One region of the Fictibacillus sp. B-59209 genome, then DNA from elsewhere that is predicted to be linked to it. Evidence: riboswitches for the same ligand, from Rfam matches in the RefSeq annotation. Region 1 holds a riboswitch; each other region holds the start of a gene.
The links. A riboswitch is a leader RNA that binds a small molecule or an ion and turns the genes downstream of it on or off. The one in region 1 is predicted to bind S-adenosylmethionine.
Positions count from the first base shown of each region.

Region 2: linked by a shared signal. The riboswitch ahead of metX (homoserine O-acetyltransferase MetX) and the one ahead of P4361_RS02065 (sugar ABC transporter substrate-binding protein) in region 1 are both predicted to bind S-adenosylmethionine.
Region 3: linked by a shared signal. The riboswitch ahead of P4361_RS20075 (hypothetical protein) and the one ahead of P4361_RS02065 (sugar ABC transporter substrate-binding protein) in region 1 are both predicted to bind S-adenosylmethionine.
Region 4: linked by a shared signal. The riboswitch ahead of P4361_RS16915 (homoserine dehydrogenase) and the one ahead of P4361_RS02065 (sugar ABC transporter substrate-binding protein) in region 1 are both predicted to bind S-adenosylmethionine.

Region 1 is NZ_JARMMC010000004.1:29,798-33,363, forward strand. Features, by position in the region: gene cidR (cidABC operon transcriptional activator CidR) at 57-941, opposite strand; gene P4361_RS02060 (hypothetical protein) at 1,087-1,767, shown strand; SAM riboswitch class I at 1,886-1,995, shown strand; gene P4361_RS02065 (sugar ABC transporter substrate-binding protein) at 2,127-3,242, shown strand.
Region 2 is NZ_JARMMC010000045.1:7,414-10,979, forward strand. Features, by position in the region: gene P4361_RS22890 (MDR family MFS transporter) at 1-51, shown strand, start outside; gene metX (homoserine O-acetyltransferase MetX) at 81-1,175, opposite strand; SAM riboswitch class I at 1,258-1,366, opposite strand; gene P4361_RS22900 (universal stress protein) at 1,531-2,019, shown strand; gene P4361_RS22905 (cell wall hydrolase) at 2,057-2,650, opposite strand; gene P4361_RS22910 (cysteine dioxygenase) at 2,871-3,443, shown strand.
Region 3 is NZ_JARMMC010000028.1:50,554-54,119, reverse strand. Features, by position in the region: gene P4361_RS20080 (threonine synthase) at 1-771, shown strand, start outside; SAM riboswitch class I at 844-949, shown strand; gene P4361_RS20075 (hypothetical protein) at 1,375-1,575, shown strand; gene P4361_RS20070 (universal stress protein) at 1,662-2,081, opposite strand; gene P4361_RS20065 (MFS transporter) at 2,102-3,292, opposite strand; gene P4361_RS20060 (MerR family transcriptional regulator) at 3,486-3,566, shown strand, end outside.
Region 4 is NZ_JARMMC010000020.1:96,792-100,357, reverse strand. Features, by position in the region: gene P4361_RS16925 (HPr family phosphocarrier protein) at 95-343, shown strand; gene P4361_RS16920 (undecaprenyldiphospho-muramoylpentapeptide beta-N-acetylglucosaminyltransferase) at 574-1,644, opposite strand; SAM riboswitch class I at 1,770-1,879, shown strand; SAM riboswitch class I at 1,980-2,088, shown strand; gene P4361_RS16915 (homoserine dehydrogenase) at 2,196-3,464, shown strand.

The DNA of each region.
Region 1 (3,566 bases):
AAGGCATAGATGATTAAATGCAAAAGGCGGCTCTCCTTCGAGAACCGCCCCGTTATTTACTCTTCTGATAATTGTTCTTTTGCGTAGCTGAGCCACTCTTTCGCGGCAAAAGATAAATACTGATCTTTGTTCCAAATCAGGGCGAGATGCCAGCTGATGGAAGGATTGACGACTTTAATCGCACGCACTTCATCCGTCAGATGCCGGCAGATGCTCTCGGGCAGCAGGGAGACCCCTAATTTACACACGACCATCTCCTCAATAAAGGACCATTGTGAGCTTTCTGACGTAATGTGCGGACTGAAGCCAGCCTGATTGCAGGAGGAGATGATGCGGTCATGGAGGACGAAATCTTTGTTAAAAAGGATAAATGATTCCTCTCTTAGCTCAGCTAAATTTATTTCGTCCCGGACAGCAAGCGGATGGTCAGGATGGATGATGAGCCGCAAGTCCTCTTCCATAAAAGCAAAATACTGAAACATATCGGTGTTTGTCGGGAGCACGACAACCCCGATATCCAGTTGAAGGCTGGCCACTTCTTCTTCGATTTTTTTTGATCCGTCTTCCATAAGCTCGAAGGTAATGTGGGGATATCTGTCATGAAAACTGCCGATCAATTTTGGAAAAAGACGGGGATCAAAAATCGGAGGAAGCCCAATCCGAATATGCCCTTTTTTTAATCCGAGCAGGTTGTCCAGCTCCATCTCCAGGTTGTTGAATGCTTTATCGACCAGCTTGGCCTGGTCAAATATGGTCTGTCCGGCATCCGTAAGTGTCAGTCCCTTTCGTGAGCGGTCAAAAAGGACAACCCCAAGCTCATCCTCCAGATTCTTGATCATTTTGCTGATGGTTGGCTGGGTGATGAAAAGGGCATCAGCCGCCCGTGTAAAGCTGTTATATTTTGCCACTTCAATAAAATACTGTAATTGTTTAATATCCACGAATGCACCTGCTTGTCCGGTCTTTTTTTGTAGTGTATCACGAGATCTGAATAAAAACCAAAACAGGGCTTAAGTGCATATACTGTTTTATTGAAACTGGGGAAGGCAGGGATGCGACATATACAGACAGCGGCAGGTAGTCGATATGAAAAGAGGGAATGTCATCGGAGACGGTTCGCAGGATACGGTGTATCTTACTGCTGAAAAAACAGCGGATAGTCCATACTGGGTGAACATTGCGGCCGTCGTTCAGGACGGCAGGACCAACCAGTACACGCAGATCCCTATTAAAGAAAATTCAGGATACAATCCAACCCTTTTTCTCGGTGATTTTACAGGTGACAAGGTAGAAGACATCATGGTGGTCATGGATACAGGAGGCAGCGGAGGCATGATCAACGCCTATGTATTTTCCTACAGAGGAGGGCAGTTCGGGCCGCTTTTTGACTCTGGTGTATTCAGTGACCAATGGAAGTACAGGGTTTTTTATCTGAACCAATATAAAGCACAGGTGAACAGCTACAGCCTGAAGCAAAAATTTATTATCGATTTGAGTACGAAGGACAAGGAATACTTGTCTGAGATTTACTACCCGAATGGAAAATTAAAGGCTCCCATACAAGGATTTGTCTCATCTTTAAGCGGTCTTTACCCGGTGGACTTTGACCGAAATGGCGTGTATGAACTGCTGGCTTACCAAAACATCGCCGGCCGATATAACGCTGACCGCCTTGGCTATGTCCAGACTACCCTGAAGTGGAATGGCCGGGAGTTTGGTGCGGAGGTGCAGAACGTTGCGATCTTTGGAGGGGATATCCGAGGATAAGCCTGGTGGATTAACCTCTCGTTGTGGAGAGGTTTTTTATATGATAAAAAAACCATTGACTTTCCCCCATTTGCGGATTAAAGTAATAACTATATTTTCTAAAAATTAAATATTCATTCTCTTATCAAGAGTGGCAGAGGGACTGGCCCTATGACGCCCAGCAACCGTTCCGTAATGGAATTGGTGCTAATTCCAGCAAAACAGCATGTCTGTTTTGAGAGATAAGAGAGGACGAATCCGTTATACATATGCGATGAAACCTCTCTTTTTCCAGAGAGGTTTTTTTACGTGGTGGGGCTTATTTCGCTGGTCTCGTGCCCCCTTGAGAAGAGAGATATACAAAAAAGGGAGTTGGGGAAATGAAACGATTCATCAATTGCGCGGCAATCTCTGCGGTCGCTTTATCACTTTTATTAACAGGCTGTTCATCCGGAAGCAATACCGCTTCATCAGCTGGCAAACATGAAAAGGTCTCGTTCGATAACGTGCCGAAGCGGTTTGCCAAAGGGCAGGGAGCCCGAATCAAGGTTATCCGTAAAATCGGCGGTGATGATCATACAGCTCAATTTTTAGCAGGTGCTAAAGCGGAAGGAGAGGCACTTGGTTTTACCGTTGATACCTACACAGCAAACGGTGATACCGCCAAGTTCCATGATGCGATTGCCCAGGCGGCTGATGAGAATTACGACGGTTTTATCATCTCTCACGGTGATGATGCGGCTACCATAAACGATATTAAGAAGCTTCGGGAAAAAGGAAAGAACGTGGTGACGTTTGATTCCAATCCGGACCTCGCGAAAGTAGGCGGTGTCACACTTACGTCTCAGGACGATGAAGCCCTTGCCAAGCTGGCTCTCGATCAGCTCGTTAAAGAGAACAAAGGGAAGGCCAACATCGTTTATCTTTGGGTAGACGGGTTCCCGCCGATGGTGCGACGCAACGCCGTCTATAAAGAAACATTGAAGAATAACCCGGGAATCAAGGAAGTAGAACGCTTTGGCGTTGCTTCTGCAGATACGTCGGTCCAGACGCAAAATGCGGTGACGGCCATGCTGAACAAACATAAAAAAGGCGAGATTGATGCCATTTTTGCCACATGGGATGCCTTTGCGATCGGGGCTGCACGTGCGATTAAAGAAGCGGGACGCAACGAAATCAAAATTTACGGAATTGACGTCTCCAATGCAGACCTTCAAGAAATCCAGCAAAAAGAAAGTCCTTGGAAGTACACGGCTGCTGTTGATCCTAAGCTCATTGGGGCAGTGGATATGAGAATTCTTGCTAAAAAGCTTGCGGGTGAAAAAACACCTCAAAAATATGATTTGAAAGCTTCTCTCGTTTCACAAAAGGATCTGCAAAAATCAAACGAGGGTGTGAACATGGTCAACCTGTCCAAGGAAATTAAAGGCTGGGGCCAGTCTGATGCGTTTGAGGAAGATTGGATGAAGACACTTAAGGATCACTACCAAAAATAACTGAAACTCTCAGGAAGAAGAATGGGACTTGAATAGCCTAATAAATTGGAACCGCGCAAGAAAAAGTGAGCTCTTTCTTGAATTCAATTTTCGGCTATTCAATTTTACAATTGCTGGCTCATACTACACCAGCAGTCCCATTCCATGAATGTCATGAATGTAAAGTAAAAGATTTGAGAGTCTCTTGCCCACATCAGTATGTGATGTATGTAAGAAGGCTAATCAAAATGAAATTTTATTTATGCAAAATGAAAATGCACACTCTCTTTTTAAAGTTAGGCTCTTTTCTAAAAGATTGTTGCTTTGTGATGGTTTTTGTATTGA
Region 2 (3,566 bases), on a different contig from region 1:
CATACGCCTTCTAATCAGACGGCGGTTATTGAAAAACCAGCTGTTGAATAGTGATAAATAAAGACATGAGGATTATATCCTCATGTCTTTATTGTTTCTCTCATAAATTCTTTGAGCAAGTTCCCCCACTTATCAAATTCTGTCAGAAATCCATCATGGCCAAACATGGTGGATACCTCAAGATATTTTGCTCTTTTATTTTCAGCTTGAACATCTTTTACAAACTGTTCCATTAAATCAGAAGGATAGAGCAAATCACCGGTGAAACCAACACAAAGCATTTGAGCCTTATAGCTCTGGGAAGCAGCCGATACTCCTCCCCTTTCTCTGCCGATATCGTGAGTATCCATCGCTTTCAATAGTGTTAAGTAACTGTTGGCATCAAAACGGTCCGCTAATTTATCCGCTTGGTATTGAAGATAGGATTCAACTGAAAAGGCTGCATCCTCATGAATGGTTTCCCAATTCTCTGTTTGTTTTCGCTGAAATCGATGATTGAACAATGCTCCCGAACGATAAGTGAGCATACCGATCATCCGAGCAATGCCAAGCCCTTTCCTTGGTGTATTTTCTTTACCGTACTGTCCGTTATTCCATAAGGGATCACTGAGGATGGCCGTTCTTCCCGCTGCATTGAAACCTATCGCATAATCACTTAGAAAAGGGGTTACGGCAATCGGGATCAGACGCTCCATAAAATCAGGATACATCAGTCCCCACTCTAATACCTGCATGCCGCCTAACGATCCGCCGATCACTGCCTCTAGACGTCCCAAGCCGAGTACTTCCAAAAGTTTCTTTTGGGCCTGCACCATGTCTCTGATTGTTATCAATGGAAATTCAGCTCCGTAAGGACTTCCAGTAACGGGATTGACCGAGAGTGGTCCTGTTGATCCGTCACACCCTCCCAATACATTTGAAGTAATCACCTGGTATTTCTCCAAATCAATATACTGCCCATTTCCCAATAGACCTGCCCACCAGCCTTCTCCCATCTCACTGTTTAACGTATAATGATTACCTGTAAGCGCATGGCATACGAAAATGGCAGGTGCATTTGCTGCGCCGATTCGCTGGTAAGCGATATGGACATCTTTCAGCTCTTTTCCAGACTCTAACGTAAGTTCTCCTATTGCTGCAGTATCATTTACAGCAGATAATTGTGTATTTGCCAACAGATATCCCCCCATTTATTCAACAAAAAACACCTCTCTAAAAGATTCAGAGAGGTGCAATTATCCGCTTGGGCTTGACCTTCTCTTATCTCTCAAAGCCTTCTGCCTTGCAGGATTTGGCACCTGTTCAGAAATAATCTGCAGGTTGCCGGGTATCATCGGGCCAGTCCCTCCACCACTCTTGATAAGAGTCAATTATGAATTTTTCAAATACTTTAATACGTTCAAAAATACCTTACTCCTATAGGTTTGTCAAATGGAATTTGGAGGTTGGGTACAAATGTTACAATTATGTTTGCCTCTCTTATATATAGGGAATGAATTTATATAAGTTTACAAAAAAGGGGTGATTTTTATGCCTTATTACGAAAGAATCCTTGTTGGTGTGGATGGATCGGAATCTTCGGAGGTTGCCTTTTACAGAGCTATAGAAATTACGAAAGAATATCATGCGCAATTGCTAATTGTTCATATTTCTGAGGAAAAAATCCCTACTGCTCCATTAGACGCAGGTGCAGTTAACTTCGAGATGAACCGTGACAAGAGTTTTAGTGAATCCCTTCTTGAAAATTATGATGAGATGGCAAGGAAACATGGATTAAAAAATGTTAAAACCTTATCTAATTACGGAACTCCAAAAACAGAAATCCTTTCTTTCGCTTCCATGCATGAAGCAGATTTAATTGTCTGCGGTGCAACCGGGTTAAACGCTATGGAACGCATTTTTATCGGCAGTGTTTCACAATATATCACCAGGCATGCCACTTGTGATGTTCTCATCGCCCGGAACAGCCAAAAAATTGAATCATCGGGTCTTAGCATAAAGAGCTCAAGTGAACGATAATAAAACCTCGGACCTTTCAATGGCCTGAGGCTTTAATTTACTTGCTGAATGTATGGTTGCCGATTACTATATTGACAGGCTTTGTATCGAGCCAACGGCTTACCGCTGTCGTTTTATTATAGAAAAACAGCGATCCATTCGTATTGTCATAACCGGATAATGCTTTATCAACAGCTTTTTCTGATGAAGGTGAAGGCTTTTTCAGGTTGTTTTCCATGACAGGCTCAAACTGACCTTTGTCGTAGATAACCCCTTTGATCGTATCCGGAAAGCTATCAGCCTTTACTCGGTTCAAGACAACAGCAGCAACTGCAGCTTTACCTTCAAAACTTTCACCCATTGCTTCAGCTTCAACAAGAGAAGCGAGAAGTCTTTTATCTTCTGAAGAAGCTTTCACTTGATCTTCACTTACCCCTTTAACTGCCGGTATGTTTAATTGCTGGCCAGGTCTTATCATATTTCCGTCTAAATTGTTGTCTTTTTTGATACTTTCATAAGGTACGTTATAAGACTGACCAAGCTTCCAAAGTGTATCCCCTTCCTTTACCGTATGTGCGCTTGCATTTGTTCCTCCTGCTATAGAGAGCCCAATGGCTGTTATTCCTGTAATTAAACCAATCTTTTTATACATAAATTTATACCTCCTGGATCGTTGTGTTTTCGTCAAAAGTAAAAGGACGATTCCTGGTCACCCGTTTGTTGTTGCGAACTAACGCAGCCCCTAGGAGTAATGTTTCGGATATATGATATTTTTTGTGACCATTGACCGATTTTCCTTCAGAGCACATGCTGGATAAGTGGCTCCAATATACTATAGATAACCCCATTTAATTCGGCAGGAGGATGATAACTTGCTATTCCTTACTAAGATTGAAAAACTCTTCACTCCGCTCGTTCAACCTACCTCACAGGAATTGCTTGATGCTATCCATAAACTGCAAGCTAGTGTAAAGGACGCCGGCCCTTTTATCAGGGATCCAGAAAACAAACCCTATGGCAGGAAATTAATTTATAAGAGTGATCACGTAGAAATTCTCGTTATGCATTGGGCATCTGCCCTGGATTGCTCTCCTCATGACCATGGGCAGTCATATGGGTGGGTCCAGATTTTATCTGGCTCTTCAAACCACACACTCTATAAGCTCCAGCCCGGCGGACAGCCTGTGCCAGTGAAAGAACAGGTTGAAAATAAAGGATCGCTCCTAAACGTTGGAAGAGGAATGATTCATAAGATGGGTACTCATGAAAAGGATCCGCTGATTACTTTACACGTCTACTCTCCCCCAATTTCCGGTATGAAAGTGTTTGACCTTGAAAAATGTGCAGCTTGCATCGTCTCAGAAGATTGTGGAGCATGGTGGCCTGATGAACAAAGACAGTTGCTGCAAACCATTTTGCTCCCGTCACAGCCTGCTAAGCGATGAATGTATTTCCGCATATCCAGGGATTTAAAAGGTTTTCCCATAATTTCTTACAATATGTGCAGTTTAGCCTCCTTAATTCTCCCTTTCTTTAGAGATTATTGGCTATAACGGACGATGTCCCGG
Region 3 (3,566 bases), on a different contig from region 1:
AGGGCCGGCATAAAGCCGTACATCGTTATGCCAGTGGATGCCCCAGTCATTACGAGAAAAGAAGTGGCGATTTCAGGTGCAGAGCTCTTTCTTGTGAACGGCCTGATCAGTGATGCCGGAAAAATTGTCGCGTCCCTTGTGAAGGAAGAAGGTTTCTATGATGCTTCCACATTAAAAGAACCTTACCGGATTGAAGGCAAGAAAACGATGGGGTATGAAATTTTAGAACAATGCGGAAGCGAGCCACCTGATGTTATTTTATATCCAACAGGCGGAGGAGTGGGGCTGATTGGCATATATAAAGCATTGAAAGAATTCAGGGAACTGGGCTTATTTAAAGGAAGCAGACTGCCGCGTTTAGTCGCTGTCCAGGCTGAAGGATGTGCACCGATCGTAAAAGCATGGGAAGAACACAAGAGTGAATCGAAGTTCTGGGAAAATTCTGAGACAGCCGCTTTTGGTATCAATGTTCCAAAAGCGATCGGAGATTTTCTTGTCCTTGAAGCACTTTATGAAACGGATGGATGCGCCGTTGCCGTTTCAGAAGATGAAATTAGCTTTACTCAGCGCCAAACTGCAGAGCTTGAAGGAAGTTTTATTTGTCCGGAAGGAGCGGCTGTGTTTGCCGCCTCAAAACGATTGAGGGAAAATGGCTGGATCAAAGCAGATGAAAAGGTGATATGCCTAAATACTGGGCAGGGGATTAAATACCCTGATTCGGTTTCTGTAGATCCTCCCGTTTTAGAGCCTGGAGAAATCATTCGAAAATAAAATGAGTTATTGTCTTGACAATAAGATGGAAATCCCTATAATTGAATCCAATATAATACATTTATCTTATATTTCTTATTTAGAGAGGTGGAGGGATCTGGCCCTTTGAAGCCTCGGCAGCGGACTCAATTATGAGCACTGTGCCAATTCCACAAGCAAAACGCTTGAATGATAAGAAGAGTATAACTTACGATGGCGATTCAACCTCTTCTTGTGCGTATTTTTGCTTCCGCAAGAAGAGGTTTTTATTTATGCAAAAAAACCAACTAATTTACTGTGAAATATAAGGATTGCTGATTGGTCAACCAAAGGCGCTTCATCATGAAAATGACGGCGTTTATTTTTTTGTTAAAAGCTTTATCAGCAGAGCTGCAGAGGGAATTGTCAAAATGTCTTTCCAATCCAAGAAATAAACGCGGAACATATTTTTCATCGTCACAAATCCTTTTCAAAGCAATTTAATGAAGATAGCAGTTCTGCATAGTCTTTGTTTCAAACGGAAGTTTATGTAAAGCCCCTTATCAGGTGTTGAAAAGAATTGGACACAGCCGGCCAGGTTATGGTGTACTAATAAAGGAATCTTATTTAATGGAGGAATTCAGATTGAACGAACAAATGGCCAATGAAATTCTTTCTGATCTGCGCAGCGGGAATCTTAGTGAATACGTCGTTATTAAAGAAGAGTTTTTTGTCTTTCGTGAGGTTCTTGTAAAGCAAGAGGATAAGAAAGCATTCCGCGGATTCATCGTCCCGGGCGGTGGGGGGAACGTAAAGTATTTGTATCAGCCTGGCTGGACAGCTTAAACGGAAATATAAAATGAGCTGGATCTGGAGCATTCTGGATCCAACAAAAAAATCGGTACCCTATCTGAAGGGAACCGATTTTTTTATTATTTAACGATAATCACCGGGCATTCTGCTGCATGAGCTACCTGATGGCTGACACTTCCCAATAAGGCTTCTTTTATAAACCCCTTACCTGTGCTCCCCATGACAATGACATCGTACTCGTGTTTTTTTGCATACGAAGTGATGATCTGAGAAGGCTCCCCGTTATAGGCTTGCGTTTCATAGGGAATTCCTGATTCAGAGAGATACTGAATGGCAGGCTGCAATAGTTCTTTGTCCTCTTCTTCCATTATCTCATCCAGATCAAAGTTAAGAAGCGGTTCCTGCAAAGGAAGGTTTTTATTTACATGCAGAATTGTAACCATTTCAGTATTCATCTTATGAGCCAGTTCCACTCCGTGCTGAAGAGCGCGAGCAGAAGGAGCTGAACCATCAAAGGCAATCAGAATTTTATTGTACATTGTAGAGACCTTCCTTTCCTTTAATGAGAAATTGAATCCACATGAGCAAGATGTTTACGGCCAAACGCAACAACCAGCATGGCGAATAGAACAAAAATCGCGCCCGTTACAAATGGTACATGTGGTGAATAGGTTTCAGCCAGTTTATTGGCAAGCCATGGTCCGATCGCACCACCGATGAAACGTACAAAACTGTAGGCAGCCGAGGCGGTTGCCCGCTCAACCGGTGCTACCTGCATAACAGCTGTTGTGATCAATGTATTGTTTGTCCCAAGGAAAAGACCGGCAACGATAACGGCTACGATGACCACTGTGCTTGATTCTGTCCAGATTCCCATAGCCAGCAGTGTCAATGCGAATAAGATCAGCATCGCACACATGGATTTTACTGTACCGAATCTTGCCTGAATTTTTGGTGCAACGAATACAGAAGTTATGGCTAAGCATAAGCCCCATCCGAGGAACACATAGCCGAGGCCATGTTCGTCTAAATTCATAACAAATGGTGAATAGGCCATTAGAGTAAAGAATCCAATGTTATAAAGAAATGCGGTTAGACCCAGTCTAAGAAGTCCTGGATATTTCAATGCTTTAATCGGGTCGAGTACAGAACTTTTAACTTTTGGTTTAGGTACATGCGGCATTTTTAACAATAAGGCAAAGAATGCGATCACCATCAGTACGCTGACGCCGTAAAAAGGTCCGCGCCAAGAAATCGATCCCAGCTCCCCACCAAGTAATGGCCCAACGGAAATCCCCAATCCGATGGCTGCTTCATATAAAATAATGGCTTTTGCAGTACCTCCGATGGATAAACCAACAATGGCGGATAAAGCAGTTGCGATGAATAACGAGTTTCCTAACCCCCAACCGCCGCGAAAACCAACGATTTGGGAAATTTCATTAGAGGAGCCGGCTAAGGCAGAAAAAACGATAATCAATAATATTCCTGACAATAACGTCCACTTGATACCAACCCGGCTGGAAACCACGCCTGTAATCAGCATAGCGATACCGGTAATCAAATTGTAGCTGGAAAATAATAATGAGACCTGGCTCGGAGTAGCGTTAAGCTGATGAGCGATGGCAGGCAAAATAGGATCCACGAGACCCAATCCCATAAAAGAAATAATGGTGGCAAAGAAGATAACCCATATGACCAGAGGCTGTTTGCTTGGCTGTTCCTGGATACTCAATGCTTCTTGTTTCATACCTAAAAACCCCTTTTTCTATTTTAATATAAGTTAAAATAAATCACGTAATAGCATTGTTTACTCAAGAATTATAAAATATATTAACCTTAACGTCAACGTAAACATTTCCTTTTTAATATGCTTTTGTGGTATTTTTTATATTGAGCGATTTTTCGTAGATTTGAACTTTAATGGCAAAGGAGCAAGAAAAATGAATGGGTTAAAAATAGATGATGTGGCTAAGCAGAGCGGGTTAACAAAACGGACGATCCGTTATTATGAACAGATCGGC
Region 4 (3,566 bases), on a different contig from region 1:
TCCTCATTGGTGTGCATAAAAGCTAAACCAGCTTAACATGTGCTTAATGATAGTGCATTAAAATGGCAGGGAAAAAGAATAGGAGTGGAAGGTAATGAAGACATATTGCTTTTTGCAGGAAAAAATGAATTCTGCGACAATTAACAAGCTCGTTCTTAAGGCGAACGAATATGAAGAGTGCCAGATCTATTTTGAACTTGATAACTGCCAGATGAACGCTAAAAGCATGCTTAGTATGAGCAAGCTTCGCGGTGTTGCCGGGCTATGCTGCATATCTGCCCAGGGCATGGATAAACAGCACGCATTGGAAGGTCTGAGACAGATCTGCGCTGGGAAAATATAACCATAAGAAATAATCGGGCGAACTATGATTTTTGAACATATTTAGGATTTGTTGAAAATAATTAAGCCGAATTTGAACATAAATCCTTATTTCAGCGATTTGACACATTCATTTCAGCTTTCTGTCCCGACGCACAATAAAAAAGCTTGCACCGCATTATCTGGGCCAAGCTTATCTATTGCTTTTTCCTCTCCTAGCTTTTCCCCATCTCAGAGGAGGAATGGGGAAAGTCATCCTTTTGCTTCTTCTTTAATGATGGAAAACAGATGGTCTAACGCATTACTAAGCTGGCTTTCTTCCATTCTGCTGATATAGGCTTCCTGATTTGAATAAAGCTGCTCAATGCCTTGCATAAGGGATTCAGCAGTCAGGTCTTCTTCAAACAGAACTTCGCAATAGCCTTGTTTTTCAAATGATCGGGCATTTTCAATTTGATCTCCGCGGCTTGCTTCTTTTGAGAGTGGAATGAGAAGCATTGGCTTTCTCAGTGACAAAAACTCAAAGATAGAATTAGAGCCTGCTCTTGAAATGACAAAATCCGTTGCTGCAAGGATATCTGCGAGCTCATCCGATACATATTCGAACTGGATGTAGCCTTTTTTCAGAATGGAAGAATCCTTCTGGCCTTTTCCGCAAAGATGAATGATTTGAAAGCGGGGAAGCAGAGCGTCAAGGCTTAATCTTACGGCCTCATTTATTTTTTTTGATCCGAGACTTCCTCCCATGATCAAGATGATCGGTTTACCAGGAGTCAAACCACAGAAAGCTCTCCCCTTGACTGCGATCCCTTCATGCAGCTCCTTACGGATAACAGCACCCGCGTATACCGTTTTTTCCCTTGGAAGATGATCAGTGGTTTCGGGGAACGTTGTACACACTTTGTTAGCGAAGGGGAGTGAAAGACGGTTTGCAAGCCCTGGACTAAGATCGGATTCATGGGTCACAATTGGCACCTTGTTCATCCGGCTGCCGAGGATTACGGGAACGGAGACGAAACCACCCTTTGAAAAGACCACGTCTGGTTTTATGGTCTTGATGAGCCGAAATGCTTCAAATGCTCCTTGCATGACACGGAACGGATCTTTAAAATTGTTCCAGTCAAAATAGCGCCTTAGTTTACCAGTAGATATGCTGTAATAGCGGACGCCTTCGATGGTTTCTGTCAGTTGCCGTTCAATTCCTCCTTTTGAACCGATATAGCTGACTTCCCAGCCTTCTTTTAAGAACAAAGGAATCAGAGCCAGGTTAACAGAAACGTGCCCGGTGGAACCTCCCCCGGTGAATACGATTTTCTTGCCCAAACCTTCCACCCCTTTTATTTATGTGTTTCTATCATACCAAAAATAATCTGCAATGATTCCAGAAATATCTGAATAATGGTTGACGCTCTCCTGTCTGCCGTGATAGAGTAAGACTAATTTAATGAAGCTTATCAAGAGCGGCGGAGGGAAAGGCCCAATGAAGCCCGGCAACCTTCAAGTATTCTACTTGAAAAGGTGCTAAATCCTTCAAAGGTAAAACTTTGGGAGATAAGAGACGGATCGGAACCATACAGCTCTCTTATCTTCGTGATAAGGGGGTTTTTTGTACTAAAAAAATAAAGTGCTACATAACATGTTTCAATCTCATGATAATACTCTTATCCAGAGCGGCGGAGGGAAAGGCCCGATGAAGCCCGGCAACCTTCAAGTATTCTACTTGAAAAGGTGCTACTACCTGCAGGAAAGAACCCTGGATGATAAGAGGAGGCCGGACTGCAGACCTCTTCTTTAGAAAGAGGTTTTTTCTTTTGCCATCATACAGATACCATTCATCCACTAATAAAAAATTTACTTTTGCAGAAGGAGTGATTATGTTGAAAGAATTAAAAATAGCACTGCTGGGGCTGGGGACTGTAGGATCCGGCGTATATACATCCATCATGGATAGAAAAGGTGCTTTAGAAGAATTGCTGGGTCATCGTCTGAAGCTGTCCAGTATTTTGATTAAGGATTCTTCCAAAGCAAGGCCTTTCGTAAAGGGGGTACCGTTGACGTCCGAATTCGAGAAGGCGATCGGGGAAGAAGTGCCTGATGTGGTCATTGAGGCGATTGGCGGAATCGAGCCTGCACGGTCTTACATCATACAATCACTTGAAGCGGGATGCCATGTGATTTCTGCGAATAAAGATTTGATTGCCCGGCATGGAGAAGAATTAACAGAGCGTGCTGCCGCAAAGGGTGTCCGTTTTGTCTATGAAGCGAGCGTAGGCGGAGGAATACCGATTTTGAGAACATTGAGGGAGCTTTTAAGAATCAATCGGATACAGCATGTAGAAGCCATTTTAAATGGAACGTCCAACTTCATTCTTTCGTACATGAGAACGACAGGTTCCTCGTTTGAAGAAGCGCTGGAACTGGCCCAGAAAAAAGGATATGCAGAGCCGGATCCAACAAATGACATCGAAGGCTTGGACGCATTTTACAAAGCGATGGTGTTGAGCAAATGGATTTATGGCGTGCAGCCATCCTGGGAAGAAGTGCAGGTGGAGGGGATTGGAAATGTGCTTCTTGAGGAGATTCAACTGGCTGAGCAGCTGGGGCTTCGGCTGAAGCATCTCGTTCTTTTAAACGATAGACTTGATCTCCAGGTACAGCCTGTATTTGTGGATAGCGATCATCCGCTGTATGGTGTGGAAGGCGTGGACAATGCCGTCCGTATTCAGACAGACCTTCTCGGCTGTTTGACCTTGCAAGGGCCGGGAGCTGGTGCAGAAGCAACAGCAAGTGCCATTGTGGAAGACTTATTATCGATCTATGAAACTAGGGAAGTATATAGAAACAAACCGGCTGTATCGGAACTCTGCCCTAAGAAACAAGAACAAGAGGTGAATACCTACCTTCTCGTCGGTGAAAAAATTGATTTTACAAAGGAAAGGGTTTCAGCAATTGAAAGGCATGGAATCATTTTAGACCGGACTTCTCTTCGTTTTCAGCATACTTCCCTTGCTGCCCTGCTTTATGAAGGACCGCTCCCTCTAGAAGAGGAGGATGAGTTTATTCCAGTGAACAGCATCTATCCGGTCCGTCTGTCAAAAAGCGGCAAGGGGGCAGAGAAAGAAAAGGTGCCGGTGGCAGAATAGAAGACAGGAATATCCGTGGAGAGTCGGCTCTCTGCGGATTTTTTTACCCATCATGTTGACAAAGGAAAGGGTTTTACATATGATGGAAGTAACAAAAGGAAG